3 regions of the Paenibacillus sp. NPDC057886 genome follow, and region 1 is predicted to be linked to each of the others. Evidence: riboswitches for the same ligand, from Rfam matches in the RefSeq annotation. Region 1 holds a riboswitch; each other region holds the start of a gene.
The links. A riboswitch is a leader RNA that binds a small molecule or an ion and turns the genes downstream of it on or off. The one in region 1 is predicted to bind thiamine pyrophosphate.
Positions count from the first base shown of each region.

Region 2: another riboswitch for thiamine pyrophosphate. It lies ahead of ACFVQB_RS24645 (ABC transporter substrate-binding protein); the one in region 1 lies ahead of ACFVQB_RS32280 (ABC transporter ATP-binding protein).
Region 3: another riboswitch for thiamine pyrophosphate. It lies ahead of thiC (phosphomethylpyrimidine synthase ThiC); the one in region 1 lies ahead of ACFVQB_RS32280 (ABC transporter ATP-binding protein).

Region 1 covers NZ_JBHVMZ010000015.1:7,191-12,147, forward strand. Annotated here, with positions in the region: gene ACFVQB_RS32270 (ABC transporter substrate-binding protein) at 1-380, opposite strand, end outside; gene ACFVQB_RS32275 (ABC transporter permease) at 428-1,240, opposite strand; gene ACFVQB_RS32280 (ABC transporter ATP-binding protein) at 1,227-1,994, opposite strand; TPP riboswitch at 2,170-2,272, opposite strand; gene hisC (histidinol-phosphate transaminase) at 2,378-3,499, opposite strand; gene ACFVQB_RS32290 (ATP-binding cassette domain-containing protein) at 3,524-4,300, opposite strand; gene ACFVQB_RS32295 (ABC transporter permease subunit) at 4,322-4,957, opposite strand, start outside.
Region 2 covers NZ_JBHVMZ010000007.1:360,286-365,242, reverse strand. Annotated here, with positions in the region: gene ACFVQB_RS24660 (ABC transporter ATP-binding protein) at 1-502, opposite strand, end outside; gene ACFVQB_RS24655 (ABC transporter permease) at 546-1,304, opposite strand; gene ACFVQB_RS24650 (thiamine-binding protein) at 1,304-1,594, opposite strand; gene ACFVQB_RS24645 (ABC transporter substrate-binding protein) at 1,851-2,891, opposite strand; TPP riboswitch at 3,114-3,226, opposite strand; gene ACFVQB_RS24640 (NAD-dependent epimerase/dehydratase family protein) at 3,373-4,128, opposite strand; gene ACFVQB_RS24635 (VOC family protein) at 4,145-4,531, opposite strand; gene ACFVQB_RS24630 (DUF2798 domain-containing protein) at 4,717-4,957, shown strand, end outside.
Region 3 covers NZ_JBHVMZ010000007.1:62,535-67,491, reverse strand. Annotated here, with positions in the region: gene ACFVQB_RS23255 (alpha/beta hydrolase) at 1-620, opposite strand, end outside; gene ACFVQB_RS23250 (IclR family transcriptional regulator) at 979-1,722, shown strand; TPP riboswitch at 1,842-1,955, shown strand; gene thiC (phosphomethylpyrimidine synthase ThiC) at 2,332-4,116, shown strand; gene ACFVQB_RS23240 (aspartate/glutamate racemase family protein) at 4,633-4,957, opposite strand, start outside.

The DNA.
Region 1 (4,957 bases):
ATGTTCTCCCCACGCGCGAGCAAGATTTGCGGCTGGTAGCTTAGTGCCAGATCGATTTTCCCGGCGGCAACAAGCTTGAGTGAGTCATTGGTATCGGCAGGCATCTGAACATCGACATCCAGACCTTGATCCGCGAAGTAACCTTTTTCCTGAGCAACATAGATGAAGGAATGCACTGCATTCGGATACCAATCGAGCATGATGGATAGCTTGTCTCTGGATTCCGATGGCGTTTCGATCGCAGATGATTTTGTATCTTTTGCATTGGTAGTTGAATCTGTGGCAGGTGTGTTGGTACTCGTATTTCCGCATCCGCTTACGATCAGCAACAGAGACATGAGCAGAATGGGGAGCAGGGAATATATATCCTTTTTATTCATAACGTAAAGTTCCTCGTTTCCTTGTTATCTGTTTTGAAATCCGAAAATTATCCAGTTTTTCTTCTACCTGCATGACGTGGTGTACTGAATCTTCTTTCCATCCATGCAATGAGTACAAACAGGGCGATACCGAGCAGGGATAACAGCACAATGGCGGCGAACATTGCATCCGTGTTCATATTGCTCGACATTCTGCGGCTGAAGTAACCAAGACCCTTGCTTCCACCGAGCCATTCCCCGATCGTTGCACCGACCACACAATACACCACAGACATTTTCAGTCCCGAAAAGAAGGAGGGAAGGGCAAGTGGAATCTGGAGTTTGCGAAAAATATCCCACTTGCTGGCCCCCATCGTCAGCAGCAGTTCACGCTGCTCCGGATCACCCTGGCGCAGGCCATCGTAGGTGCTCACCACAATCGGGAAAAATGCGATCAGGAATACCACCGCGACTTTACTCCACAGCGTGTAGCCAAACCACAGGATGAAGACGGGGGACAGGGCAATCAGCGGGACCGTCTGACTGATCACGATGAAGGGATATAACGCTTTTTCAATCGACCGATTCATATGCATACCTGTTGCAAGTGCAATTCCGGCACCAATGGACAAGCCAAAACCAACGACAACCTCCATCAAGGTAGCGGGCAGATGTGTAGCCAGCAAGAGGCGGCGATGCTCATACAGCGAACTGGCAATCGCCGTCGGTGCTGGAATGATGAAGGAAGGCACCCATCCTATACGCACAATCCACTCCCAGATGACAAGCAGCAAGACCATGAGCAAAAGAAACAGAGCATAACGGGCAAGCCAACCTCTTACGCTATTCTTCATGCTGTCTCTCAAGTTAACGTCTCGCATGCAACTGTTCCTCCAGTAGTCGTCTCATCTGAACGAGAGCCGGTTCGTAGATCATGTCCGAATGTCTTGGACGTGCCAAAGGTACCGTCAGATCCTGCAGCTGTTGGCCTTGGCCCCCCGGAGTTAACAGGATAATCCGATCACTGAGCAGCAGGGCTTCTTCAATGTCATGTGTGATGAACAACACGGTTTTGCCCAGGCCTTCCCATAGCTCCAGCAGCCAGCGATGCATCTCCCGTTTGGTCAGGGCATCGAGTGCGCCGAATGGTTCATCCAGCAGCATGAGTTGGCCACCTGTCAGCAAAGTACGAAGCATCGCGACACGCTGGCGCATGCCACCTGACAACTCGTCCGGGTAAGCATGTGCGTGGCCGGATAAGCCAAATCTGTCGAGACCAGCCAGAATGTCTGCTCGAATCCTTACCTTATCCTGCCGACCTGCAGCAAGTTCAGCGGGAAGCATGCAATTCTCCATGACGGTTCGCCAGGGTAACAGGAGGTCCTTTTGCGGCATGTAGGCCACCTGCCCCAGTCGCTTTCCTTCTTGAACCCAAGGAATTTCAATGGTTCCGTGGGTTGGCTCAAGCAGGCCTGCCAGCAGCTTGAAGAGGGTGCTTTTACCGGAGCCGCTGGAACCGATGAGCGAGACGAATTCGCCTTTGGCTACACGCATCGACACATTGGAGAGCACGGGGGAATCCCTTTTTCCCGGGAAAGCGTAGCTCATGTTGTGAATGGTTATATCGTTATCCATCTCGTTCCGTTCCCCCTTGTTATTCAAACTTCAAATTTCAAACTGCGGATATTCAATTACACCTTCTGATCTGCCCGCAGAACGCGAAAAAGACCCACCCATTTCCGGAGAAATGAGTGGGTCTGTAAGTCAATTCACATTAAATTTCATCATCAACATGAAAAAATCCGCTTACTGAGAGGCCGCTCCACTTCCCTCCGCTGGTATGATCCAGATCAGGTTCAAAGGGTCCGAATCGTTCGATTCGTCTCAGCCGCAAGGCTCCCCTAGTGCAATGTTTAAGATATGCAGTTGTGTGTTCAGCATATATCACATGCAAGTGGAATGTAAAGAGGGTGGCCTAAAAGAAGTGTGAGTACTGTGAGTTGGGAAAGTAACCTATTCTAATCGTTTGAATGTAACAGCGAATCAAGCTCCCCGATCAGACGGGCAATCTGCTCTGGTGTACCAATCGTAATCCGAAGCCAGGTAGGCATACCGAATTCGGCACCGCCACGGACAGAGATGCCTCTGTTCAACAATTCTTTGGTAATCGGGCTACTATCCTGCAACAGATCAACCATGATGAAATTCGTTTCGGAAGGGATGTAGGGTAAGTTCCACTGGTCAAAAGATTGCATTAACGTTTCCCGTCCCTGATGATTGTAGTGCAGGCAATGAGAGACAAATTCATGATCATCCAGGCTGGCTGAAGCAGCGGCTTGAGATGTGGTTGTTAGACTGATGGGCAGCTTGACCCGGTTAATGCCTTCAATGATGCTTTCATTCCCGATGCCATATCCGATTCGCAGGCCGGCAAGTCCATATATTTTGGAGAAGGTCCGCAAAATAATCAGATTATTATACTGCTCCAGCAGCTTAACCGTATCAGGGTAATCTTCACTCTCCGCGAATTCATAATACGCTTCGTCCAGGACAACCACGACATGGGAGGGAACATGTTCGAGTAAACCAAGTAAGGCATCTGCCGTGAAAATGGTTCCCGTTGGATTATTCGGATTGCACAGCCAGATGATTCGGGTAGAAGCATTGATCCGCTGCCGGAATAGCTCCAGGTCCAGCGAATGGTTGACCAACGGCACTTCATGGATGACACCGCCTGCCAGCAGCGTAGCACCCTTGTACCAGTTAAAGGAGGGCACCGGAATGAGTGATTCCTCACCAGGATTAAGATAGGCTTGGGCGGTAAGGGTCAGGAGCTCGAATGATCCACTGCCAAATACCAGTTGGGATGTACGCACACCCAGTCGCTCCGCAAGTTTGTCACGCAGCAGTTGGCTGGAACCGTCGGGGTATTGTGCCAAAAGATCGGAGCCCAGCGATCTGACCGCTTCCGCAGCCAGGGGAGAAGAGCCAAACGGATTCTCATTCGCTGCAAGTCGATCCACAGTTTCCAGTCCCAACTCCCGCCGGATCTGTTCCATGGATTTGGCAGGAGTATAAGCCGGAATTTGATTTAACAGGTCTTTAACAGGAGGAGAGGGTACGGGTGAAAGGGATTGCATAATCATGCCTTCTTTCCAGTGGAATTAGATCGAGAATGATATCTGTTTCTGGGAAATCTGCTGTGGTGTCTCTTGTTGAGGAGTCAACAAGCGATTCAGAATCAGGTTTTCAAAATGAGCAAACCCGCTGTCCCGAACGCGTGGGCGCTCCAGCGTAATTCGGGTATCCATCGTTATATGACCATCCTCGATTAACAGTACCCTGTCTGCCAGCGCAACCGCCTCGCTGACATCATGAGTGACCAGAATGACGGTCAGATCTTCTTCTACCCACAAGCGTTCGATTAATTGCTGCATCTCAATTCGGGTTAATGCATCCAATGCACCCAGCGGTTCATCCAGCAGCAGTAAGCGCGGATGACTTGCGAGTGCCCGTGCCAAGGCGACACGTTGTTTTTGTCCGCCAGATAATACCCCCGGCCAGTCACCTTCACGCTCTCCAAGTCCTACATTGCGAAGCGACTGGCGTGCATCTTCCTTGTTCTTGTCGGGGATGCCCAGTCGTACATTGTCGAGAACGGATTTCCAAGGCAGCAGCCGGGCTTCCTGAAACAGAAACCGTGTCTCGGGTGCTGTACTACCAAGCTTTCTGTTGCCCAGCATAATGCTCCCGGAAGAGGGGGGTTCCAGCCCGGCGATCAGACGCAGTAAAGTACTTTTGCCACAACCGCTTCGTCCAACGATGGCTACAAATTCCCCTTGTCTTACATTGACGTTAATGTCGGACAGAATCGTCCGCTGATCATACGATTTCTGAACCCCATCTACTTGAAGAAAAGGACTGATCTGACTTGTACTCATGATTAATTCACACTCCTATCATTACTTGCGGGATAGAGCCGGGTTCCAGCGCAGCCAGCGCCGTTCAAGCCATTTGGCGATGGTATCGGACAGCTTGCCCAGCAGGGCATATAGCAGAATGCTTAAGACGATCACGTCCATCTGCATGAATTCCCGCGCGTTCATCGCCATGTACCCAATCCCCGCATCCGCCGCAACCGTCTCGGCTACGATAAGGGTCAGCCACATAATGCCAAGTGCATAACGAATGCCCACCAGAATGGAAGGCAGTGCACCAGGCAGGATAATGTCCTTATAAAGGGACCAACGGCTGAGGCCATATACTTTGCCCATTTCAATCAGACCCGGATCGACCGATCGTATGCCGTGGAACGTATTCAGATATACCGGAAAGAATACACCCAGGGAAACGAGGAATAATTTTGCTTCTTCACCGATCCCGAACCACACAATAACGAGAGGGATCAAGGATAGATGCGGAATGTTACGGATCATCTGCACCGAGGAGTCGGCGATCTTTTCCGCAAGGGAGGAGATGCCGTTCAATACACCCAGAAGGAAACCCAGACCCCCACCAATGAGGAATCCTCCCAAAGCTCGCCTGGCGCTGATACTGATATTGTTCAGTAGTTCACCGTTACGAAGCAGACGAATGAA
Region 2 (4,957 bases), on a different contig from region 1:
CGAATCCGGCCAGTCCGACACTGCCCAGCCATTCCCGGGCATCTGCAAGCGCCTTAGCCCGGGGTGGTGCATCCGCAGACACTTCACCTGCAAGCAGCACATTGTCCTCAATGGTACGCCATGGGAAGAGGGCAGGCTGCTGCGGCATATAGCTAATCTTGCCGCGTTGTCCGGTAACATCCTGACCATTCATCAGGATCTGGCCCTCCTGTGGTTTCAGCAGGCCGCCGATGATGTGAAACAGGGTGCTTTTGCCGCAGCCGGAAGGGCCGACGATGGCTACGAATTCCCCTTGTTCCACGGTCAGGGACAGGTCATCCAGAACGGGTAAAATGCTGCGCCGCTCGCGGAACGAAGCATGCACGCTCAGCACTTCTAACGCTGGTGATGAATGATGTGCATTTAAGGTCACGGCTCCATGTTCAGGAACTCTGTTACGCGTTGGAGTGGTTGCACCTTCATCCGGGGCAGCAGTTACCCGCTCGTTGTGTTCGGGTGTCATTTTGTCATCACTTCCTAACCTTTAGATGGGGCATATTTCAACATTATCGCTTCTGCGGCCGCCAGCGAACGAGCAATTTCTCAAGTAGGGCAATGAGCAGGAAGAGCAGCAGACTCAATGCCACAATAATCATGATTGCCACGAAAAGACGATCCGTCCGATAGGCCGATTTTTGCAGCATCATATAATAGCCGATGCCCTTATCTGCACCGATCCATTCAGCGATGATGGCACCCATGACGCTGTACGTAGCGGCAATTTTAATCCCCGAGAACACCGAAGGCAGCGCATGTGGCAGTTCGAGCTTCCAGAAAATTTGGCCACGTTTTGCACCAGCCATGCGCATATAGTTCATCATCGCCGCATCGGTGCGGGTCAACCCGTCCATGGCAGCTACAGCCACCGGGAAGAAGCAGACCAGGATGATGGTAATCAGTTTGGGCAGCAGTCCAAATCCGAACCAGATCAGCAAGAGCGGAGCAAGCGCGATGGTCGGTATATTTTGACTAAGAATAAGTAATGGATAGAGTGCAGATTTCAAAAATGGAATCAAATGCAGCACCATCGCAATCAGTAATCCCACGAGCGTACCTGCTGCGAACCCAATCAATGTCAGCTGGATTGTTGCCCATGCATGCATGCCAAGTCGATCGGCTTGGGACGCTGCTTCATGGGCGATGTCCGAAGGCGCAGGCAGCATCCATTTCTCAATATGGAATAGGGAGACGGCTCCCTGCCATATCGCTATAAAGAGAATAACCGCCACAAAGGGCGGCCATACGCTTTTCCAATAGGCATGCATTAGCGATATTTCTCCGTCAGGGTGTCCATGCTGAAGCCGCTTGGGCTATGGGCGATCTTGATCTGTGAGATGATGCTCGGACTGCCGGCTTCCACAAGAACTTCGTGCATTTTTCGGACAACCTCCAGCAGTTCCTCCAGTTCTCCCTCCATCGTGGTATCCAGTGGATTAACCTGATATTTCAAGCCGGACTGCTGAATAACTTCAATGGCACGATCAACGTAAGGATAAGAATTTTCGCCATTTGGCGTTTTGGGAATGACTTGAATGCTGAGTAGTGTACTTGCCATGAAAGATCACGCTTCCTTTCGGGTTAAATTGCATGAGTTAAACCAGCTTTACACTTTCCCACTCCGATTGCAGTACCCTCTTCCGATCACTGTTATCCCCGGATTTCTTTAACGATTTTTAACGGAGGAAATCCGGGGATAGCATATGCTTTCGAAGGAGCTTTCTTTCAGAAAGCTTTTAGGTGAGCGCTTCGCTTCTTCAGATGGGTTCTGCACTCTTCGTTCTGGTGTAATAAAAGTTAAACTTAAACAATTTTTATTGGGGTAGAAACTCGTTTGTATACGCCTTGGATACATCTACCTGCTCATCGAGCAGCTTTTTGCTAAACATCCAATCCGTGTAGTTCTGCCATACTTCCTGCTTCTGCTCACCCCAGCGCGGTGCGTCATCCTGATATTTCGGACTCAGCCACTTTTGGCTTGCCAGCACAAGGTCCTTATCCAGATCCGGTACGGCCTTGATCAGAATGTTGGCAGCGTCTTCGGGATGTTCAATCGCATATTGATATCCTTCGGAAGTTGCTTTCAAGAACGCTTTAACCAGCTCGGGATCGTTCTGAATCGTCTGTTCATTCGTCACGAGTACAGGTGTGTAGTAGTCCAGCGCTTCAGAATAATCCTTCACATATAGCATGTCGATCGGTTCGCCGCGCAGTTGGGCTTCAATACCCGTCCACGCGTAGAAAATCCAGGCAAAGTCGATATCGCGTTTTACAGCGGTGAAGAAGTCTGCATCGCCCATATTAATATTTTTGACTTTGGATACATTAGCGCCTTCGCCTTCCATAATGGACTGCATCACGGCTTCTTCTACCGGGGAGCCCCAGCCACCGTAAGTTTTGCCTTCAAAATCTTTGGGAGACTTGATGTTCCGATCTACCGGAGCGGCAAATCCGGACGTGTTATGCTGAATGACTGCAGCGATGGACACGAGCGGTACGCCCTGTGTGCGGGCCTGGGTCACACTCTCCTGATAACTTACGCCAAAAGGCACTTCGTTCGAAGCCACCATGGTATCCGCGCCTCCGGCACCTGGCTGTACAATCTCTACATTCAAGCCTTCGGCTTTGTAAAAACCTTGATCTACGGCCGCATACAGGCCGGTATGATTCGTATTTGGTGTCCAGTCCAGCACCACTTTAATGTCCTTGAGGGCTGCGTTGTCACCTTCATTGCTGTTTTCGGTGTTGCTGCTGCCATTTTCTCCTGAAGGTGCAGCTTCTTTGCCGCCACATGCGGCCACAGCCACTAGTAGTACGCACAAGAGCATTAGGCCCATCATTTTACGCCATCTCATCTTCATTTCTCTCCTTCATGTTGTCCGGCCAGTGGCACGGGGTACTCCTTGGCTTCATATCCAAGCTTCTTGCATAAATCAACAGATTTATACCAGCTATGATCCGGATGACGTCACTTTTTTTTAGCTCTCTGACTATAGAAAAGAACATTAAAAAAGCGCCCCGGTAATCCGGGACGCGTGCAGGCGTTAGAGATGTGGCACTCAGCAAAGAGGCTGGGCCAATTCGATATACTCCGATTCCTACGCTGGCATGATCCAGATCAGGTCTAAGGGTCAGTATCTTGGTGGGATACACTCTCAGCCGGCCTATTCCGACTCCCCTGGGAAACTATGAAGTTACGGGCATTACTAGGTGTAATTATAGGCCAGAGGCCCATGCATGTCCAGTCAGGAACTGGATAGAGGAGATGGATGCGATAATCAAACAGGCCATCATACATGTGTATAACAGCCTGTTAAGATGTGTTATTTTCAATAATTATCGTGGCGAATCATATAAGGAAATCTGACTGAGTGCAAAAGCATCGGATTTCGGGTCATAGCCTACCTGTTTCTGAGTGGTTTCCAGATTCAATCGTTTAAACCGATTATTCGAGATCCCATGCAGTATGGTGAAGGGCTCCAGATCTGGAGCTGTAATTGCTTTGAACATCAAATCACACAAGTCAGCCGGACTAATATACGCGCTCATATCCCTTGCCTCCAGCGCTGGTCCATCCGGTTGAAAATCATCATATGCACCTATACGTATTGCTACACTTTGTAAACCTTCGGTATACGCAAAATAGGAAGCGAGCGATTCTCCAAAACATTTGCTAACCCCGTATAAATTTCGTGGGCGTGTCGGCATGTCCGGATAGACTTGAGCATCAATGGGATACCCCTCGATCGTCTGTGCACTGCTTGCCAGAATGATTCTCCGCACACCTTGGTCTTGAGCTGCACGGAATACATTAAATGTACCCTTGATATTGATATCCAACAACGATTCATAGAACCCGGCATGCGGGGAAGGATCGCCTGCCAGATGTACAACCACATCCATGCCTTCGCAAGCGTGCTGACAGGCTTCGGGATCTGTCACATCCAGTGTCATAATCTCATGGCTTGTCCCTTGATACGTATGCAGTCTATCGATATTCAAATCCGTTAGTCGCAGGTGAAATGCTTCTGACAAGTGTTGGGACAAGTCACGTCCAATTTTTCCGGCTGCGCCGGTAATTAAAATGTTCATAAATCAGCTCCAATTCTTAACGCTGGAAGAACTCAATCCATTCCTTTTCAGGTCCATAGATGAAGAAATAACGGTAACCGTTAGGCAGTGTAATAATCTCTCCATCAATAAACTCGGCCTCGGTTTCCTTAATGCGGTTGTACTCAGACTCAAGGTCATCGACATGGATGGCAAAATGGTGCACCGTACCTTCGGAAGGCAGCTTGTCGCTGTATCCCTGAATCAACTCAATCTCGGTCTCATGGCTTCCGTTGAAGCCGAGAAAGGCGAGCTGAATGACACCGTTGGTATGGGTTACCCGGTCTTTCAATTCAAGACCAACAATCTCCGTATAGAAACGCAGCGTGGTCTCCAGATCACGAACGGCAATGCCGACGTGGTCAATGCGCTTTTGAAAACTCATTATCCAAATCCTCCTTATATGTAGAGAATAATTCTACCATTTTAAGGGATATGATAGGGCTCTAATACGAGGTTGTCAAATCCGATTTTAATTTGGAAAAATTATATTTGTTCACAGAATGTTCACTTATGTGGAGGGGTTCGTCATCTCTATAATTACGAAGGTAAACAGAGAGGATGAGAGAATTGCCAACAACGAAGAAAGAACAGATTGTTTTTGGAATGATGATGTGCACAGGGATGGTCGTCGTCATGATGACCTTCAATTTATGGCACAATGGGTTATTGAGCAAGATGTCCGCGCTTGAAATACTGCTTCAGTTCATATTGTGCTTTATCATTGCGTTCCTGGTGGAGTCCTTCATTGTCGGACCTGTAGCGAGAAAAATTGCATTTTCCTTACCTTTTGACAAGTCCAGCAAAATCT
Region 3 (4,957 bases), on a different contig from region 1:
AGAATCATGGCATCCACATCTTTGGTAATAAGCCCAGTCTGCAAGGCTGTGCCTGCACCCATGGAGAACCCCCACACGACAAGCTCCTGAGCTCCGCGCTGCTTCGCAAACTGGATTGCACCGAGCAGCTGCTGGGACTCGGCTTTGCCGCCTGTGGCGACAGCTTTGTTCACCTGTGAAGCGAAACCGTAATCGAACATCACCACATTGAAGCCGAGTTGGTGAGCATAATGGGCCAGGTCATACATTGGTACCCAGGTCTCTTCACGATTCGCACCATATCCATGGCTGAATATGATGGTTTTGTTAGCATTATCGTCAGCCGGAATATACCAACCCTGCATCGTTCGACTGCCGTCTGCTGCCGGGAACGTGATGTCTTGATACTTCATGTTCTTCGCCTGCATGGGATTGGAGAATACAGGCGCTACAGTTGGATTGGATAATACCCAAGCAATATAACCGTGTAGTGCAATGAAACAAAAGAGCAGAAAAAAAACAACGGAGAGCAACAACGCCACGACAATATGTTTGAACCGGATCAGCCTCGGTGATAACGAAGAAGGCAGATCTGACACTTTCGTTTGCAGCGGGGCTTCGCTCTGGGATGTCGGATACATGATTGCCCCTCCTTTAAAAATCAAATGAAGATAACAACGAATCGAACAGAGCGGATAAATAATTTTTCTGACTACTTATGAAGCAAAATCTTAATTTAATATATCTTTATCGTATGTTCCAATATAGTCAAAGTCAATTGATTGGAGGCATTTGTTACGCAATTGTTATATAGTTCTGAAGATATCTGGTTAACATTTCCTTAGGGTGCAAATAGCAGGGGATTTTAATTTATAAAAAGAAAATATTTACAAATATCCCTATTCCAAATGGCGCTTTTTGGTTTACAGATGAGACCGTTTCTCATATAATTTATGTAACCAAGTTTCATGTGATGAAACATGAGGAGGGCAACTTGCCATGGAAGACCGAAAGTTAACCGTCCGGGCTGTAGAACGGGCGCTGGATATATTATTGTGTTTTACAACCCGCAGTGATCTGGGGCTCACAGAAATTGCCAGCCAGATCGGCCTGCACAAAAGTACAGTCCATCGTCTGATGGCTACTTTGGAGGACAAGGGGTTCGTGATTCGGGATGCAGCCACCGAGAAGTATCGACTTGGCATACGCATCTGGGAACTGTCTGCCCATATGTCTCGCAGCGATGATCCTGCTATTCTGCTACTGCCTGCAATGGAGCGGCTCAGAGATCGACTGGGCGAAACCGTGAGCTTATATCTGCGTGATGGCAGTGAGCGGATTCGAATTCAAGCCGTACAGAGTGATCAGGCGATTCGTCGTGTAGCTCCGGTGGGCGTCAGACTTCCGTTATCCGTGGGAGCATCCAGCAAAGTGCTGATGGCTTTTGCTACCGAAGAGGACCGCGAAGATCTGATGAATGGGCCGGAGTGGCCGGTATTTATCGATCCCAAAGTATATTTGGCACAGATGAAAGACATTCTGGAATATGGCTACGCAACAAGTTATGAGGAACGTGAACCGGGAGCCGCGGCAGTATCTGTACCGATCATGGATCGGAAAGGCAACATTGCTGCTGCCCTGTCCGTATCCGGGCCTGTTAGTCGCCTCTCGCAGGAGACGTTGCATGAATACGCTCCTGTGCTGAAGGAAGCTGCTACACAGATGGGACTTATGTTATCCTGATTTTATGTTCTGGAATATAAAGGTTGTTTTTATGATTCGGTTGCGCTACTCTGTAATGGACGGCCCAACGGGGTCAGCATAATTGAATATGAATCTGCGGCTTAGATGCTGCAACTTGTTAACGTTACTGGGGGAGTCCGAATTGTCCGGACTGAGACGGAATCGCATGAGATTCCGGACCCTTTGCACCTGATCTGGATCATACCAGCGTAGGGAAGTAATCGGCGATACGACCACGAACACCATATGATGTGACCTATGGATGGACTCCGTTAAGGCGTCTGTATTAGGGGCGTTATTGGTGATGGACATAAGCCGGTTCCCTTGGGAACCGGCTTTTTTTATACAGTAAACAGGCGGAAGCTGGTGTCAGAGCTGCTTTTGGATAAAGAGCTGGGAGCCATTGGCGAGCATTGGGGTGGATATCTTTTGCCTCGACTGTCTGTATTACTTGAAGTGTATGTCCCTATTTTGTGTTGTATGGTCGCTCTTTCTTTTTCTATGCTGTGGATGATTTTGGACCCGTGCGCAAGCATTTCAATCCAGGCGATCACCAATGAGGAGGAGACAAGAGCGATGAGCACAGGAAAACAAACGGGACAAGAAGCGATGGGACAGGACAAGCAGGATCAGCAGTTGGCAAAGGAAAAAGGTACGGTGGGGCGGGTTCAGCCCTTCCCGGGCAGCCGCAAAGTGTACATTCATGGCTCACGACCGGACATTGCTGTACCGGAGCGTGAAATTGCCCTTCATGACACCAATACTCCCCAAGGGGTGGAGCATAACGAACCGCTGCGTGTCTACGATACGAGCGGGCCAATGACCGATCCCGAATTTCATGCCGATATCCGGGCAGGTCTGCCGGCGCTGCGTACCCGCTGGATTACGGAGCGTGAAGATGTTGAAGCCTACCAGGGACGAACGGTAAGACCGGAGGATAACGGACTGAAACCGGGAGGGAAGCGAACTGGAGCCGAGAAGTATCCAGGCTTGCGTGGTAAACCATTACGGGGACAGGCAGGGCGCAGCGTGACCCAAATGCATTATGCACGGCAGGGAATGATCACGCCGGAGATGGAGTTCGCCGCTATTCGTGAAGGGGTGGAGCCGGAGTTTGTACGGCAGGAGCTGGCGAGTGGCAGAGCCATCCTGCCGTCGAACATCAATCACCCGGAGAGTGAGCCGATGCTGATCGGGCGTCATTTTCATGTGAAGATCAATGCGAACATCGGAAACTCTGCGGTATCTTCTTCCATCGAGGAAGAGGTGGAGAAGATGACTTGGGCGGTACGTTGGGGTTCGGATACGGTGATGGATCTTTCCACAGGCAAGGACATTCATACAACCCGCGAATGGATCATCCGCAATTCACCTGTACCAATTGGAACAGTACCGCTCTATCAGGCGCTGGAGAAGGTCAATGGGGAAGCCGAAGCACTGACCTGGGACTTGTATCGTGACACGCTCATAGAGCAGGCAGAGCAGGGTGTGGACTACTTTACGATCCATGCAGGCGTGCTGCTGCGATATATTCCGATGACCGCCAAGCGCATGACGGGCATTGTGTCACGGGGCGGGTCCATCATGGCAGCATGGTGCCTTGCGCATCATCAGGAGAATTTTTTGTATACCCATTTTGAAGAAATCTGCGAGATTATGAAAAGGTATGATGTAGCCTTCTCTCTCGGAGATGGACTCCGCCCAGGCAGCATCTATGATGCCAATGATGAAGCCCAGATGGCGGAACTGGCTACGCTCGGCGAACTGACACAGATTGCATGGAAGCATGATGTGCAGGTGATGATTGAAGGTCCGGGACATGTGCCGATGCACAAGATTAAGGAGAATGTCGATCTCCAGATGGAGATTTGCAAAGAGGCGCCTTTCTATACGCTGGGACCGCTGACGACCGATATTGCACCAGGCTATGACCATATTACCTCAGCCATTGGAGCGGCGATGATCGGTTGGTTCGGAACGTCGATGCTCTGTTATGTTACGCCAAAAGAGCATCTGGGCCTGCCCAATAAGGAGGATGTGCGGGAAGGGGTTATCGCCTACAAGATCGCTGCTCATGCCGCTGATCTGGCGAAAGGTCACCCTCGTGCCCAGCGGCGGGACGATGCGCTGTCCAAAGCACGGTTCGAGTTCCGCTGGCGCGATCAGTTCAACCTGTCACTCGACCCGGAACGTGCGCTATCCTACCACGATGAGACGTTGCCGGCCGAAGGGGCTAAGGAAGCCCATTTCTGCTCCATGTGCGGGCCGAAATTTTGCAGCATGCGCATTACGCAGGATATTCGTGCCTTTGCCGCGGACAAAGGTTTGTCCGAAAATGAGGCTGTGGCAGCGGGCATGTTGGAAAAGGCTGAGGAATACCGGACCCGCCCTTAGGCGTCGTTACAGCGCAATCTGGGCGGCCTGACATAGTGAAAAGCCGTTCCTCTCCGTGATTGCGGAGACGAGCGGCTCTTACTTGGTATGTGGTACGTACACTTCATTTCGAAGGACAAGGATTACGACACAACATATTTTATCAGTTATAGGTTGATTGTCTCACAGGTGTTTAATAAAATGAATATAAGTAAAAACAAATAAGAGTAGCCAGGCCAATGGCTACTCCTGCACAGCATTTGCGGTAGGTATTCCTCCAAGTGCAGCATAATTCAGACGAAGTGACCCGTCAGGCCGTCAACCTGTGGCGGGTCACTTCTTTTTACGGTCGATGTATGTCAGGAGCGCAATAATTAACATTGCGAACACGATTACGTCGTTGAAAGAGAAGTTCATAGGATCACCTCCCACCGGAGGCAACCTATTTCCCACCACAAATTGGCTGTACAAAATAATTATGCCATTCGAAAGTCTCTCATTCGAGAGTCTTTTTATTTTGCTTCATGAGCTCAACACTTAACGCTGGGCCAAGCTCAAATTCTTCTCCAAGTACGCCGCAAGTGATGCTAGCGGACTATAAATCGCAATGCCTGTGTTTGCTGTGACCCGGGCTGCTGCGGGAGCCATGGACAGTTGAGCGGCGACTACCGTGCTATCCGGGTACTGCTCACCAAGTTGCAGTAATCCGGTGCTCACCGCAGCAAGATAGCCTTCCTTATCACCTCGCATAATTAACTCGAATGTCCCCGGAATCAGTGCAGCTTCAGTCTCAACTGCTTCGATCCCATTTCGCTGCCCATCCCCATCTTTTTGCTGCAAAGCCTGATTCACCCGCGCCATC